DNA from 3 places in the Streptomyces sp. NPDC096132 genome. Region 2 is predicted to be linked to each of the others. Evidence: riboswitches for the same ligand, from Rfam matches in the RefSeq annotation. Region 2 holds a riboswitch; each other region holds the start of a gene.

Region 1 (5,117 bases), on a different contig from region 2:
GTAGGTCCGCCGTCCGGTGAGCCCGTGCAGCATGTCGAGCCCCGGTTCGAGGAGCGATACGTCCCCCCGGAACTTGTTGACGAGGAACCCGGCGACGAGTGCCTGGTCCTCGGGGGAGAGGAGCGCGACGGTCCCGAAGAACGAGGCGAACACGCCCCCGCGGTCGATGTCGCCGACGACGAGCACGGGGAGCCCGGCGTTCCGGGCGATCCCCATGTTGACGATGTCGGTCCGCCGGAGATTGATCTCGGCGGGCGAACCGGCCCCCTCACAGATCACCGCGTCATACGTGCCCCGCAACTCGGCGAGACAGTCGAGAACGGTCCCGAGAAGCCGCTGCTGCCGCCCCCCGTGATACCCACGGGCACTCAGCTCCCCGACCGGCTTCCCGAGCAGCACGACCTGACTGCTCTGCTCACCGCCGGGCTTGAGCAGCACCGGATTCATGAGAGCCGTCGGCTCGACGCGACAGGCCTGCGCCTGCATCGCCTGGGCCCGCCCGATCTCGGCCCCTTCCTTCGTCACGAACGAATTGAGGGACATGTTCTGCGCCTTGAAGGGCGCGACCTTCACCCCCTGCCGCACCAGCCACCGGCAGATCCCGGCGGTGACGACACTCTTGCCGGCGTCGGAGGTGGTGCCGGCGACGAGGAGACCCCCGCTCATGACCTGTTCCCCCTTGCGATGAGGCGCCCGGCGACAGCCACGCCGAGCGCGAGCAGACCGACGCGCCGGGAGAGCCGTACGGCCCGCTCGATGTCGCCCGTGGCGACCGCGCGTCCTTCCCCGTTGAGCACGGGCCGGTGCTCGACCCGGCCGCCGTACGACAGCGTCCCGCCCAGCCGCACCCCGAGGGCCCCCGCGAACGAGGCCTCGACGGGACCGGCGTTGGGGCTGGGATGCCTGCGCGCGTCCGCCCGCCAGGCCCGTACGGCACCCCGGGGATCGTCCCCGGCCGCGGTGGCGAGTACGGCGGTCAGCCGCGCCCCCGGCCACCCGGCGAGGTCGTCGAGCCGGGCGGAGGCCCACCCGAACCGCCGATGGCGGGCGGACTTGTGCCCCACCATGGCGTCCAGCGTGTTGACGGCCCGGAACCCGAGCAGCCCCGGCACCCCGCCCACGGCACCCCACACCAGCGCCCCCACGACGGCGTCGGAGGTGTTCTCGGCGACGGACTCCACGACCGCCCGCGCGATCCCGTCGGCGTCGAGCGCCTGCGGATCCCGCCCGCACAGATGCGGCAACCGGGCCCGCGCGCCCTCGACGTTCCCCGCTTCGAGGGCCCGCCCGATGGTTCGGGCCTCGCGGGCCAGCGAGGTCCCGCCGACCACGGCCCAGGTGGCGGCGGCGGTGAGAGAGACGGAGACGGCGGGGGAGCGGCGTACGGCCTTCTCGGCGACGGCCCCCAGGGCCACCGCGCCACCGGCACACAGGGCGGTGTGCAGCGCGCCCCACCCCCGGTGGTCCCGCCACAGCACCCGCTCCACGGCACCGGCGGCCCGCCCGAACACGGCGACCGGATGCCCCCGGCGAGGATCACCGAGGAGCGCGTCACCGAGGAGGCCGAGGGCGGCGCCGTACGCGAAGACGCGATCGGCACGCATCGGCTCAGCCGGCCGCGGGATCGGGCAGCGAACCGGTGCTGTACCTCAACGGCCGAGCGAGCATGGCGATATGTCCTCACTCAGGGTGTCCACGCCCTGGTTCGACGAGACCGGCGGTGAGAGTTCCTGGCTCCCGGGGCTACCTACCCCGGTGACAGTGGCGGGACCGCGCCGGATTCACACCGGCTTCCTCTTCTGCCGCCGTACATGGCTCCGGCAGTCCACCACGCCCCCGGAAGAGCCGTCAACTTGCCGTTGACCTGCAGGGGGAGAGTGTGCAGAACCCCACACGGGGGTGGTGCGCGAGGGCACGGAGAAGGGGTGCGGAACGGCGATCCGTCCCGCACCCCCAGGGTGTTCGAGCAGCTGGGTCAGGCGACGATCAGTGAGATCCCGTACGCCACCGCGGCCGCGCAGGCCGCGAAGCACGCGTACGCGCCCGTGGCCGCGAGGGTGGCGGAGCCGCCCTCCGCGGCCGCCCGCTCCTGGCGGGACAGGCCCATGACGCCGAGGGTGAAGAGGGCCACGAGGGCCACCGTGACCACGAGGCTGACGCCGAAGACGGAGCCCAGGGCCGCCCAGTCGATCTTCATGCTGTTTCTCTTCCTTCGTACCGGGTGGGCGGGCTCAGGCGGCGGGGGCCGTGGGCTCGGCGGTGGCGGCTGCGGCCGGGGACGGGATGGTGGCCGACAGGTCGTCGGTGACCGTGCCCGCCGGAGGCGGGGTGACGGCCGCGATCGCCGTGGTGATCACACCCGGAGGCTCCTCGGTCTCGTTGACGTTCGACGCGTCCACGACCTCGCGGCGGGAGATCTTCCAGATTGCCGCGCTGGAGGCGACGAGGAAGACCGCGACGACCGCCGTGCCCCAGTCGCCCAGGTTGGTGACCGACTCGGCCAGCGCGCCCACCAGGGCGGCCGCCGGGAGGGTCAGACCCCAGGCCACGAACATCCGGGTCGCCGTGGACCAGCGGACCACGCCGCCCTTGCGGCCCAGCCCCGCGCCCATCACCGAACCGGAGACGGAGTGCGTGGTGGAGAGGGAGAAGCCGAGGTGGGAGGAGGCCAGGATGACCGTCGCCGCGCTGGTCTGGGCGGCGAAGCCCTGCTGCGGCTGGAGGTCGGTCAGGCCCTTGCCCATGGTGCGGATGATGCGCCAGCCGCCGAGGTAGGTGCCGAGCGCGATGGCCAGGCCGGCGGAGAGGATGACCCAGGTGGGCGGGTCGGAGTCGGGGGCGACGGCACCGCCGGCGACCAGGGCGAGGGTGATGATGCCCATCGTCTTCTGCGCGTCGTTCGTGCCGTGTGCCAGGGAGACCAGGCCGGCCGAGGCGATCTGGCCCGCGCGGTAGCCCTTCGCCGCGGCCTTGCCGTCGGCCTTCTTGCCGAGGGTGTAGGACAGGCGCGTCGCCAGCATCGCGGCGATGCCCGCGACCAGCGGGGCCGCGATCGCCGGGATCAGGACCTTGGTGACCAGGACGTCACCGTGGACCGCGCCCATGCCCGCGGAGGCGATGGTGGCGCCGATCAGGCCGCCCATGAGGGCGTGGGAGGAACTGGAGGGCAGGCCCACCAGCCAGGTCAGCAGGTTCCAGAGGATCGCGCCGACCAGGGCGGCGAAGATGACCTCGGGACGGATGCCGGTCTCGTCGACGAGACCCTTGGAGATCGTGTTGGCGACCTCCACCGAGAGGAATGCGCCCACAAGGTTGAGCACGGCGGACATGGCCACCGCGACCTTGGGCTTGAGTGCACCGGTCGAGATGGTCGTGGCCATCGCGTTGGCGGTGTCGTGAAAACCGTTCGTGAAATCGAACGCAAGTGCGGTTACCACCACAATCGCGAGGATCAGCGAGAAGTTTTCCATTTACCCAGGCAATCGTTCGAGCGTCATTGGCTCGTTGAAGGTAGGTAACCTGGGTGAACGGAAGGTGAACTGAGTCGGGCATCAAGGTGTCCAAATGTGAGCGCCGCCACTCTGTTCGATACGGCGGCCCAAGCGCCCCTTGGCTAGGCGCCCTTGCTGAACCTCGCCAACTGGTCCGCCGAGCCGTTGAAGAGATTCTGGTCACCCGGAAGGGCGCCCCGATCGGCGTACTGCCAGAAGGTCCACGACGACCATCCGGCGGGCAGTTTCCCCGCGTCGGCCGAGCCGTAACGGGCGATCCACAGTGCGTGATCGGGCGCGAAGTCGGGGCTGCCGCCGGTGCACAGGGTCCACCAGTGCGTGGTCGTGTAGATCACCGGACGGCGGCCGGTCAGCCGGAGCACCTCGTCGCTGAAGGCCCGGATCCAGGCGACCATCGCCACCTTGCTCAGGCCGTAGCACCGGTCCCGTTTGTCGTACGGGTTGTATTCGATGTCCAGGGCGGGCGGCAGCGTCCGGCCGTCGTCGCTCCAGTCGCCGCCGTTGCGTACGAAGAACTCCGCCTGGGCCTTGCCCGAGCCCTTGTCCGGCAGGGCGAAGTGGTACGCGCCGCGCAGCAGCCCGGCGTCCCCGGCCCCGCCGTACTGCTGGGCGAAATAGGGATTGCGGTACGCGGTGGACTCGGTCGCCTTGACGTAGACGAACCCGGCGCCGGCGGCCTGCGCCTTCTCCCAGTCGACGGTCTTCTGGTGGGACGCGACGTCGTGTCCCCTCGGCATCTCGGCCGCCGAGGCCGGTAACCCGGCGAGCGCGGTGCCGGTCGCGGTGAGGGCCGCGGCACAGGCGGCCAGGGCGCCGATGCGGCGACGGGACGGTGGTGTGTGGGCGCGGGCCATGATTCCCCCCGGAACGGCGGCGTGCACGAAAACCACCCAGAGGCTAGGGGAAGGTCCGCCGGGACCGGTGAATGCCGGTCGATCTCCGGCCAATCACCGCAAGAGGGTGATGTATGCCGATATGCGGTCTTTCGGAGGACCGGCTTCCGGCCTACAGTGCCCGCCCCACCGGCCGATCCGCCGACCCCCTGGCAGGATCGGGGTATGGGTGAGCAGCGACGCGACGGACGGGGGACCCGGGAATCCCGGGACGGCACACCGGGTGCGGCCGAGCCGCACCCGCTGCCGGAGGAGGCGCGGGCCTGGGAGGCGCTCGTGGCGACCGCCCGCCGCACGGTCACCGACGGCCTGGTCGTGGGCACCTCCGGCAATGTCTCCGTACGCGTTGGCGACACCGTGCTGGTCACACCGTCGGGAGTGCCCTACGACCGCCTCACCCCGGACGACATCACGGGCGTCGACCTCACCGGCCGTCAGGTGCTCGGCACCCTCGTCCCGACGAGCGAACTCCCCATGCACCTCGCCGTCTACCGCCACACCGACGCCCGCGCCGTCGTCCACACCCACGCCGTGCACGCCACCGCCGTCTCCACGCTCGTCACCGAACTCCCGTCCGTGCACTACATGTCCGGCGCCCTCGGCGGCCCCGTCCGGGTCGCCCCCTACGCCACCTACGGGACCGAGGAGTTGGCCGAGAACACCCTCCGCGCCCTGGCCGACCGCAGCGGCTGCCTCCTGCAGAACCACGGCA
Region 2 (5,117 bases):
AAGGCGCCGTAGAAGAACAGGCCCTCGATGCAGGCAGCGAAGCAGATCAGGTTGAGCAGGAAGCGGCGGCGGTCGGCCTGGGACTCCAGGCGGTCCAGCTTCTCGACCTCGTTGATCCACTTGAAGCAGAACTCGGCCTTCTCGCGGATCGAGGGGATGTTCTCCACGGCGTCGAACGCGGCGGCGCGGTCGTCCGGGTCGGGGAGGTAGGTGTCCAGCAGGGTCAGATAGAACTGGACGTGGACGGCCTCCTCGAAGAGCTGCCTGCTGAGATACAGGCGCGCCTCGGGGGAGTTGATGTGCTTGTACAGCGTCAGCACCAGGTTGTTCGCCACGATCGAGTCGCCCGTTGCGAAGAAGGCGACCAGCCGGCCGATCAGGTGCTGTTCCATCGGGGACAGCTTCGCGAGGTCGGCGACGTCCGAGTGGAGGTCGACCTCCTCCACGGTCCAGGTGTTCTTGATGGCGTCCCGGTAGCGCTCGTAGAAGTCCGGGTAGCGCATCGGACGGAGAGTCAGCTCGAAGCCCGGGTCGAGCAGGTTCTTGGCTTCGGTGGTCATTACTGGCAGGCCTCGCAGGACTCGGGGTTCTCAAGGGAGCAGGCGACGGCGTCGGGGTCGGCGGCCTGCTGGACGGGGATGGCGGCTGGGGTCTGCGCCTGGGCGGCGCGGGCGATCCGGGTCGCCGGGCGCGAGCGCAGGTAGTACGTCGTCTTCAGGCCCGACTTCCAGGCGTACGCGTACATCGAGGAGAGCTTGCCGATGGTCGGCGTCTCCAGGAACAGGTTCAGGGACTGGGCCTGGTCCAGATACGGGGTGCGGGCCGCGGCCATGTCGATCAGGCCGCGCTGCGGGATCTCCCACGCCGTGCGGTACAGGGCGCGGACATCGGCCGGGATCCACGCGAAGTCCTGCACCGAGCCATTGGAGTCCCGCAGCGCCTCACGCGTGCGGGCGTCCCAGACGCCGAGCTCCTTGAGGTCCTGCACCAGGTACGAGTTGACCTGGAGGAACTCGCCGGACAGCGTCTCGCGCTTGAAGAGGTTGGACACCTGCGGCTCGATGCACTCGTACACACCGGCGATCGAGGCGATGGTGGCCGTCGGCGCGATGGCGAGGAGCAGCGAGTTGCGCAGGCCGGTCGTCGCGATCCGCTCGCGCAGCGCCGCCCAGCGCTCCGGCCAGGTGAACGCGACGCCGTAGTGGTCCGGGTGCAGCACACCGCGGGCGGTACGGGTCTTGTCCCAGGCCGGCAGCGGGCCGTTGCGCTCGGCCAGGTCGGCGGACGCCTCGTACGCGGCGAGCATGATCCGCTCGGCGATCCGGGTGGAGAGTTGCTTCGCCTCGGCGGAGTCGAAGGGCAGCCGCAGCTTGAAGAAGACGTCCTGCAGCCCCATCGCGCCCAGGCCCACCGGACGCCACTTGGCGTTCGACCGGCCCGCCTGCTCGGTCGGATAGAAGTTGATGTCGACGACCCGGTCGAGGAAGGTGACGGCCGTGCGGACGGTGGTGTCCAGCCGCTCCCAGTCGATGTCCCCGTCGACCACGAAGGCGCCCAGGTTCACCGAACCCAGGTTGCAGACCGCCGTCTCGCCGTCGTTGGTGACCTCCAGGATCTCCGTGCAGAGGTTCGAGGAGTGGATCACCTGGCCCGGCTCGGCCGTCTGGTTGGCGGTGCGGTTGGCCGCGTCCTTGAAGGTCATCCAGCCGTTGCCGGTCTGCGCGAGGGTCCGCATCATGCGGCCGTACAGATCACGGGCCGGGATGGTCTTCTTGGCGAGCCCGGCCGCCTCCGCCTTCCGGTACGCGGCATCGAACTCCGCACCCCACAGGTCGACCAGTTCCGGCACGTCCGAGGGGGAGAACAGCGACCAGGTGCCGTCCTCGTTCACCCGGCGCATGAACTCGTCCGGGATCCAGTGCGCGAGGTTCAGGTTGTGCGTACGGCGGGCGTCCTCACCCGTGTTGTCGCGCAGCTCCAGGAACTCCTCGATGTCGGAGTGCCAGGTCTCCAGGTAGACCGCGGCCGCGCCCTTGCGCCGGCCGCCCTGGTTCACGGCGGCGACGGAGGCGTCCAGGGTCTTCAGGAACGGGACGATGCCGTTGGAGTGCCCGTTGGTGCCGCGGATGAGGGACCCGCGGGAGCGGATCCTGCTGTACGACAGCCCGATGCCGCCGGCGTGCTTCGACAGCCGGGCCACCTGGTGGTAGCGGTCGTAGAGGGAGTCCAGCTCGTCCAGCGGGGAGTCGAGGAGGTAGCAGGACGACATCTGGGGGTGCCGGGTGCCGGAGTTGAAGAGCGTGGGGGAGGACGGCAGGTAGTCGAGCCGGCTCATGAGTCCGTGGAGCGCGGCGACTTCGTCGACGGAGCGGGCGGTGTCGTCCTCGGCGAGGCCGCTCGCCACCCGCAGCAGGAAGTGCTGGGGCGTCTCGACGACCTTGCGCGTGTGGGGATGGCGCAGGAGGTAGCGGCTGTGGAGGGTGCGGAGCCCGAAGTAGCCGAAGCGGTCGTCGGCGGCCGGGTCGATCAGTGCGTTCAGGCGGGCCGCGTGCAGCCGTACGAAGTCGGCGGTGCGGTCGGCGACGAGCCCCTCGCGGTGGCCGACGGCCACGGACTCGGTGAACGAGGTCACGCCCTGGGAGGCGGCCTCGGCGGCGATGGAGATCGTGAGCAGCCGGGCGGCCAGCTTCGAGTAGGCGGGGTCCTCGGAGATCAGGCCGGCGGCCGCCTCCGTGGCCAGCTCGCGCAGCTCCCGCTCGTCCGCCCGCGCGGACCGGCCGCGCAGCGCGGCGGCGGCGACCCGGCCGGGGTCGGCGTCGGGGAGGTCGGCGGTCAGCTCGGTCAGGGTCCGCAGCAGTGCGGCACCGGGACCGTCGGTGTCCAGCTGGGTGGCTGAGGCCGGATCGGCTGGCGCGATGGTCACGTGGGGCTCTCCCTCGCTCGGCAGGGGCCTGGCGGAGGGCAGGGGGCAGCACACGAGCGCGCACGGCGTCGCGTCCACCGGCCCACTCCACGAGGCCCGGACGTCAAGGCACCCGAGCCGGACGGCCGGGTGCGCTGCCGGCAGGTCCTCGGACTGAACAGGCGTGCGGACATGGGTAGTACGCACACAAGTACACCGTTGCGGGACAGTTCCGGATTCGCACCGGATTCCCCTGTGGCGACAGCGAGCATGAGCATACATCTTGTGCTCGCCTGTCACGCCACCCCCAGATGTTGTGTCGGGGTGGTTTCAGAGGGTCAACTTGTAGGTGAGGAGAGTGAGGTCGTCCAGGTGCGGCACGGGATTCCAGTCCCGCTCGGGCGTGCGAACGAAGCCGAGACGTTCGTAGATCCGGTGCGCGGTGTGCATGCTGCGCTGGCTCGACAGGACGAGGGCCGTGCAGCCCTCCGTGGCCCGCGCGCGGTCGACGCAGGCCCGTACGAGGGATTCTCCGGCCCCCCGGCCACGCGCCGCGTGCGCGACCGCGAGCGCGCGGATCTCGGCCTCGCCGGTGCGCGCGATGTCGGCGACCGGGCCGGGGCCGGCGACGAACGTGACCCCGCCCAGCAGCCGTTCCCCCTCCACGGCGACCAGCACCGCGGCGGCGGCCGCACGAGCGGCCACATCCTTCAGCACCGGCAGATACTCGTCCCCCTCGCCGTAGTCGAGAAGGCCGTCCTGGAGATATGCCTGGGCGGTGATCTCACCGAGTGCCTCGTACTCGGTCGGTACCGCTTCCCTGATCCTGATGTCCATGCCGCGCAGTGTGCCCCAGAGACACGACGGCGGGCCGCCGGTTTTCCCCGACGGCCCGCCGACAGCCCGGAGACCTCTAGTGGGCCGAACCCGCGGTGGCCGGCGGCAGTTCCACCTGCACTCCCGGGTCCCCCGCGTCCGCCGTGTAGTCCTCCGGCCTGGTCTCGTCGATGCCCTCGGGGGCCTTCAGGGCCTTCAGGGCGAAGGTCAGGACCACCGTCACCGCCACGTTCAGGACGAAGGCCGTGAGGCCGATGTAGCCGATCTCGCCGATGCCCGGGATCTCCTTCGCCGAGCCGCCGAAGTGCTTCTGGGTCGGGGAGGCGACGCCGTACGCGGCGACCGTGCCGTAGATCATGCCGACCGCCCAGCCGGCGAGCAGGGCCCAGCGGTGGAACCAGCGGGTGAAGAGGCCGCCGACCAGGGCCGGGAAGGTCTGCAGGATCCAGATGCCGCCCAGGAGCTGGAAGTTGATGGCGACCGTCTTGTCCATGGTGAGGACGAAGACCAGGGCGCCCACCTTCACCAGGAGGGACACCAGCTTGGAGACCCGTGTCTCCTGCTCCGGAGTGGCGTCCGGCTTGATGAAGTCCTTGTAGATGTTGCGGGTGAAGAGGTTCGCGGCCGCGATCGACATGATGGCCGCCGGGACGAGCGCGCCGATGCCGATCGCCGCGAACGCCACACCCGCGAACCACGCCGGGAACATGTCCTCGAACAGCTGCGGGATCGCCAGCTGCCCGTTGGTGACCTTGACCCCGGCCGCGATCGCCATGAAGCCCAGCAGTGCCAGCAGGCCCAGCATCAGGGAGTACAGCGGCAGGATCGTGGTGTTGCGGCGGATCACCTCACGGCTCTTGGAGGAGAGCGTCGCGGTGATCGAGTGCGGGTACATGAACAGCGCGAGCGCGGAGCCGAGGGCCAGGGTGGCGTACGTCCACTGGCCCGGTTCCGCCGGGGTCAGCGCGCCGCGCGGCTTGCCCGTCGCCGGGTTGGTCTGGCTGAACGCCTCACCCGCCTTGGCGAAGATGTCGTCGAACCCGCCCAGCTTGATCGGGATGTAGATGATCGCCACCGCGATGACGATGTAGATCAGCGTGTCCTTCACGAACGCGATCAGCGCGGGGGCCCGCAGGCCGGAGGAGTAGGTGTAGGCCGCCAGGACGCCGAAGGCGATCAGCAGGGGGAGGTCCTTCACGAACCAGTTCGTGTTCTCGCCGCCTCCGACGCCCATCACGTCCAGCACCGCCTGGATGCCCACGAGCTGCAGTGCGATGTATGGCATCGTTGCCAGGATGCCGGTCAGCGCCACCGCCAGCGACAGGCCCTTCGAGCCCCAGCGCCCGCGCACGAAGTCCGAGGTCGTCACGTACCCGTG
Region 3 (5,117 bases), on a different contig from region 2:
GCAGAAAAAAGTGCAGGTGATCATGGCGACCCATGACAAGAACGTACTTTCCGGCCTGCTGCAATCTGAAGCCGACATCTCGATTGTTCGACTGGATAGAACCTCTGATAATGCCACAACTGCACACCAGTTGAGCGTTCCAAACCTGAAGCGCATTTGGGCTGATCCCGTATTGCGTCACACGAACGTGCTAGAGGGCCTGTTTCACAAACTGACAGTTTTGGCCGAAGGGGATCGAGACTGCACATTCTTCAACGCCACTCTGGAGCACCTCGACACGCAGCAGAAACTTCCCCTGTCTCCGTCCGACGTTCTCTTTGTGCCATCCGGCGGCAAAGGAGGACTTCCGCTACTGATCGACGTCCTGTCTTCCGCCAGTGTTCCTATTGTCGCTAGTCCAGATCTGGACTTCCTCGACGACAAGGACTTTGTAAAACGTCTTATCTCTTCATTCGGTGGGGACTGGGCAGCGTTCGAAAAACTCTACGATCAAGCCACTCAACCCTTTAGGCAGCCACGAGACAAGTTCCAGGTATCGGTAGTCCTGAAATCCTTGAATGAATTCTTTAGAGATCGCCTCAACGACACCTTCGACGCGGCGGTCGCAGAAGACTTTCGCACTTTGGTGCGCGCAAAGGAAAGTCCGTGGAGAGCTTTGAAGAGGTATGGGGTTGCAGCGTGGAATGAGAATCCAGCTGCAGCCCAAGCAGCTACCACTCTTTTGAATAAACTGGATTCCCTCGGAATCGTGGCAGTGCGTGTTGGTGAGCTTGAGAAATTTGCACCCACACTCAATGTCAGGAAAGGACCCGAGTGGGTTCCTGCGGCCATTAAAGACGGCTACCACCGAAAGGAGGCGGCGCAGGATCACCTGAAGAGGCTGGTACTGCCCCCGCGAAACGGACGCGCGCTGCCATCCAACTGACAGGACATCACTCGAACGTGGAGCCCTCCCCCACCCAAACGGCACCGAAGCGCGCACAGCGCAGTGGGCGCTAGCCGGGCCGCCCCTGGGCCGTCCCAGGGCGGCCGACAACGACCAATAACGACAGACAACGGCCGCTCCACGGCTGGTCACAGCGCCCCGCTCAGGCCTCCCCCCTGGCCAATCTGACACTTCATCAGTTCTAGTTATAGTGGGCAATGGCCGTGGAACGGAGGGCAGATGACGAGGACGTTCGATCATGGCGGGGGTGTGCGGTCCCTGCGGGTCCCCATCCCGGACAACCCGCTCGGGTTCACTCTCGTGTACGTCGTCGACACCGACCGGGGGCCCGTGCTGATCGACACCGGGTGGGACGATCCGACGTCCCTGGACTCCCTCGCCGCGGGTCTCACGGCGTGCGGTACGGCGGTGTCGGAGGTGCACGGGGTGGTCGTCACCCACCACCACCCCGACCACCACGGCCTCTGCGGCAAGGTGCGGGAGGCCTCCGGGGCGTGGATCGCGATGCACGCGGCGGACGCGTCGATCGTGCGGCGGACCCGGGAGACCCGAGCCGAGCGCTGGTACACGTACATGGCGGACAAGCTGGCCGCCGCCGGCGCCCCCGACGAGCACATCGCACCCCTGCGCACGGCCCGGCGCCGCACCTTCCCCGGGCTCTCCCCCGCCCTCCCCGACCGCGAGATCACCCCCGGCGAACTCCTCGACCTGCCCGGCCGCCGGCTGCGCGCGATCTGGACGCCGGGCCACACCCCCGGCCATGTCTGCCTCCACCTGGAGGAGGACCACCCGGCCCGGCTCCCCGGGCACGGACGGCTGTTCTCCGGCGACCACCTCCTGCCCGAGATCACCCCCCACATCGGCCTCTACGAGGACCCCGACGACACCACCGTCACCGACCCCCTCGGCGACTACCTCGACTCCCTCGAACGCGTCGGCCGCCTCGCCCCCGCCGAGATCCTCCCGGCCCACCAGTACGCCTTCACCGACGCCCCGTCCCGCGTACAGGAGCTGCTCACCCACCACGAGACCCGTCTCACCGACCTCCACGCCCTGCTCGCCACCCCGCTCACCGCCTGGCAGCTCGCCGAACGCATGGAGTGGAACCGCCCCTGGGACCAGATCCCCTACGGGTCGCGGAACATCGCCGTCTCGGAGGCGGAGGCCCATCTGCGGCGACTGGTGAAGCTGGGGCGGGCGGAGGCGGTGACGGGAAGCGATCCGGTGAGGTACGTGGCGGTGTGACGGGCGCGAGGCGCGGTGAGGTGGAGGGGGTCTCACGGAGCGTTACGTGAAGGTCCGCTGTGAGCGGTGCCGTTCACGGAAGGGAACCACGCCGTTCACGACCCGGCTCTACGGTGCTCCCCACACCCCTCCCGGATTCCCCCTGGGGGCACCACCCATGGACCCGATCGCGCAGCTCCTCGCCGAACGCGCCTGCCAGCGCCTGCTCCTCGACCTCGTCCGCCGTCTCGACCTCGGCGAACCCGGCTCCGTGGCCGAACTGTTCACCGAGGACGGCACATGGGCCTGGCCCGAGGGCGACCGCCTGGTCAAGGGCCGCGCCGCCCTGCGCGCCCACTTCGGTTCCCACCCCGCCGACCGCCACGCCCGCCGGCTGATGGCCGACGTCCGCGTCGAGGTGACGTCCCCGGACACGGCGAGGGCGACCTCGTACTTCACGACGTACCGGGTGGACCCGGCACCGGTCACGGCCGCCCCGGTCGGGATCGGCCACTACGAGGACACCCTCCGCCGCGGCCCCGACGGCTCCTGGCTGCTCGCGGCCCGCACCCTGCGCCTGCCCTGCGACGGCCCGACGCCCCGGCTCTAGCTCGCGAACGACCGGATCAACTCCCCGGCCGCGCCGAGGAGTCCGACCTCCTCCCGGCTCATCGTCGGGTTGGCCGCGCGCCGCCGCAGCGCCTCCGCGAGGCCCTCCTCGGTGAGCCGGGACGGGTCCGCGAGCAGGGAGGCCAGGATCGCGTGGGCCGGTGCGGCGACCGGGTCGGCGGAGACGGCGACCTGGGCGAGGATCACCGAGGACATGCCCCAGTCCAGGCCCGGCTCGCCGTCCTCAGCGGTGCCCCAGTCGATGACCCGGGGGCCGTCGGCGGTGAGGATGACGTTGTCGGGGTGGAGGTCGAGGTGCAGGACGCGCAGGCCGGGCGCGTCCGGGAGACGCCCGGGGACGGCGTGCAGCTCACGCAGCAGCCGGGCGAGGACGGCGCCTGCCTCCTGCGGGCCGAGCGTGCCGGCCCGAACGCCTGGAGCATGGTCGGCCCGTCCAGACGTTCCATCACCAGGTCGGTGCGCGAGCCGGCGGGACGGACCGCGGGCGCGGGGTAGCCGTGCCGCCGTACGTGCGCGATCACCGCCGCCTCCGCCGCGGCGTCGAACCACCCCTCCCGGTCGCGGCGCAGCACCCACCCCTCGTCGATCTCGTACACGTCGGCCGTACGGCCGGAGCCGAGCAGTCGGCCCGGGCCGGGCACCTTCCCCCTGATGGTCATGGCCAGAACATAGCGGGCCCCGACCGGCCCCGGAGTCACCCTCACAGCCACCCCTCAGGCGCTTGGCTACCTGCGGGTAGAGTGACCGGGTCGTCATCACACCCGTACAGGGGGAAGCCGGTGCAATTCCGGCGCTGACCCCGCAACCGTGAGCCACCACGCCGGTGGCGAGCCGGACTGCCCCGTACGGGACGTTGACCGGCTCACGTGCACGGCAACCCGCCGTCGCACGGCACCGTCGAGGTCTACGGAGCCGAGCCGCCGGGGCGTCCCGTGCTGCCCGGCTCCCCGGATCTCCCGACCGGGAGAGGCACCCGCCGATCATGAAGTTCCGCCGCAGCGCCACGGCCCTGGCCGCCACCACCACCGTCGTGGCCGCCGGCACCGCCGTCGTCCTGGGTGCCGCCGTCCCCTCCGTCGCCGCCACCCCCTCGCCCTCCGCGCCGGTCGCGCTACCCGACGGCCTGTACGGCACCGCCGACCCCACGTACGACGGCGTGTGGCGCCAGTCGCTCGCGCTGCTGGCGCAGGACACGGTGGGCGTGACCCCGGCCGACAAGGCGGTGGAGTGGCTGGCGGGGCAGCAGTGCGCCGACGGCGCGTTCGCACCGTTCCGCGCCGACGCCGCCAAGTCCTGCGACGCCAAGCTCCTGACCGACACCAACAGCACGGCCGCCGCCGTCCAGGCCCTGGCCGCCCTCGGCGGGTACGACGCCGTGACCGACAAGGCCGTCGCCTGGCTGAAGTCCGTGCAGAACGAGGACGGCGGCTGGGGCTACTCCCCCGGCGGGGCCAGCGACACCAACTCGACGTCCGTCGTCGTCGGCGCGCTGACCGCCGTGGGAGAGCAGCCCGGCAAGGTCCGCAAGGACGACCGGTCCCCGTACGACGCCCTGGTGAAGCTCGCCCTGCCGTGCAAGGGCGACGGGGCGGGCGCGTTCGCCTACCAGCCGGACAAGAAGGGCGGGCTCGCCGCCAACGCGGACGCCACGGCGGCGGGCGTGGTGGGCGCGCTCGGCAAGGGGCTGGTGGTGAAGGGCGGCAAGCAGGCCGCCGCGACCTGCGCCGACGCCGGCTACCCGACCCCGCAGCAGGCCGCCGCCAACGGCGCCTCCTACCTCGCGGGGGCCCTCACCGAGGACGGGTATCTGAAGTCCGTCCTGCCTGGAGCCGAGGACCAGCCCGACTACGGCAACACCGCCGACGCGGTGGTCGCGCTCGCCGCGCAGGGCGGGGCCGCGCGGGCGGAGAAGCCGCTGCGGTGGCTGGAGCGGAACTCCGCGTCCTGGGCGAAGCAGAGCGGCCCCGCCGCCTACGCCCAGCTCGTCTTCGCGGCGCACGCCACGGGCACCGACCCCCGTGACTTCGGCGGCACCGACCTGGTCGCACAACTCAACGCGACCGGGCCCGCGCCGCGGACCGAGCAGGTTCTCGAGAACACGGACACGGCGGAGCAGAAGGACACGGCAGAGAAGAAGGACGACGGCGACACGGGCTACGGCACCTGGTGGACCGTCGGTGTCTTCCTCGTCGCCGGCATCGGCATCGGCTTCCTGATCAGCGGCCGCAGGAAGCAGCAGCCGTGATGCGCCCCGCCCGCGCCCTGCTCCTGGCGCTGACGTTCCTTCTCCTGGCCCCTGCCCCGGCCCACGCCACCG

The links. A riboswitch is a leader RNA that binds a small molecule or an ion and turns the genes downstream of it on or off. The one in region 2 is predicted to bind cobalamin.
Region 1: it holds a riboswitch for cobalamin, as region 2 does, so the genes downstream of both, ACIRF9_RS04740 (cobalamin biosynthesis protein) here and ACIRF9_RS29245 (ribonucleoside-diphosphate reductase subunit alpha) in region 2, are expected to answer to the same signal.
Region 3: it holds a riboswitch for cobalamin, as region 2 does, so the genes downstream of both, ACIRF9_RS07705 (prenyltransferase/squalene oxidase repeat-containing protein) here and ACIRF9_RS29245 (ribonucleoside-diphosphate reductase subunit alpha) in region 2, are expected to answer to the same signal.

The regions. Positions count from the first base shown of each region.
Region 1 covers NZ_JBIWGA010000002.1:72,893-78,009, reverse strand. The annotation lists gene ACIRF9_RS04745 (cobyric acid synthase) at 1-666, opposite strand, end outside; gene ACIRF9_RS04740 (cobalamin biosynthesis protein) at 663-1,604, opposite strand; cobalamin riboswitch at 1,704-1,846, opposite strand; gene ACIRF9_RS04735 (hypothetical protein) at 1,976-2,197, opposite strand; gene ACIRF9_RS04730 (anion permease) at 2,232-3,470, opposite strand; gene ACIRF9_RS04725 (lysozyme) at 3,614-4,366, opposite strand; gene ACIRF9_RS04720 (class II aldolase/adducin family protein) at 4,571-5,117, shown strand, end outside.
Region 2 covers NZ_JBIWGA010000013.1:188,279-193,395, forward strand. The annotation lists gene ACIRF9_RS29240 (ribonucleotide-diphosphate reductase subunit beta) at 1-560, opposite strand, end outside; gene ACIRF9_RS29245 (ribonucleoside-diphosphate reductase subunit alpha) at 560-2,923, opposite strand; cobalamin riboswitch at 3,045-3,187, opposite strand; gene ACIRF9_RS29250 (GNAT family N-acetyltransferase) at 3,233-3,739, opposite strand; gene mctP (monocarboxylate uptake permease MctP) at 3,816-5,117, opposite strand, start outside.
Region 3 covers NZ_JBIWGA010000002.1:726,483-731,599, forward strand. The annotation lists gene ACIRF9_RS07685 (ATP-dependent nuclease) at 1-925, shown strand, start outside; gene ACIRF9_RS07690 (MBL fold metallo-hydrolase) at 1,166-2,191, shown strand; gene ACIRF9_RS07695 (nuclear transport factor 2 family protein) at 2,349-2,780, shown strand; gene ACIRF9_RS07700 (phosphotransferase family protein) at 2,777-3,349, opposite strand; cobalamin riboswitch at 3,530-3,659, shown strand; gene ACIRF9_RS07705 (prenyltransferase/squalene oxidase repeat-containing protein) at 3,783-5,045, shown strand; gene ACIRF9_RS07710 (SCO2322 family protein) at 5,045-5,117, shown strand, end outside.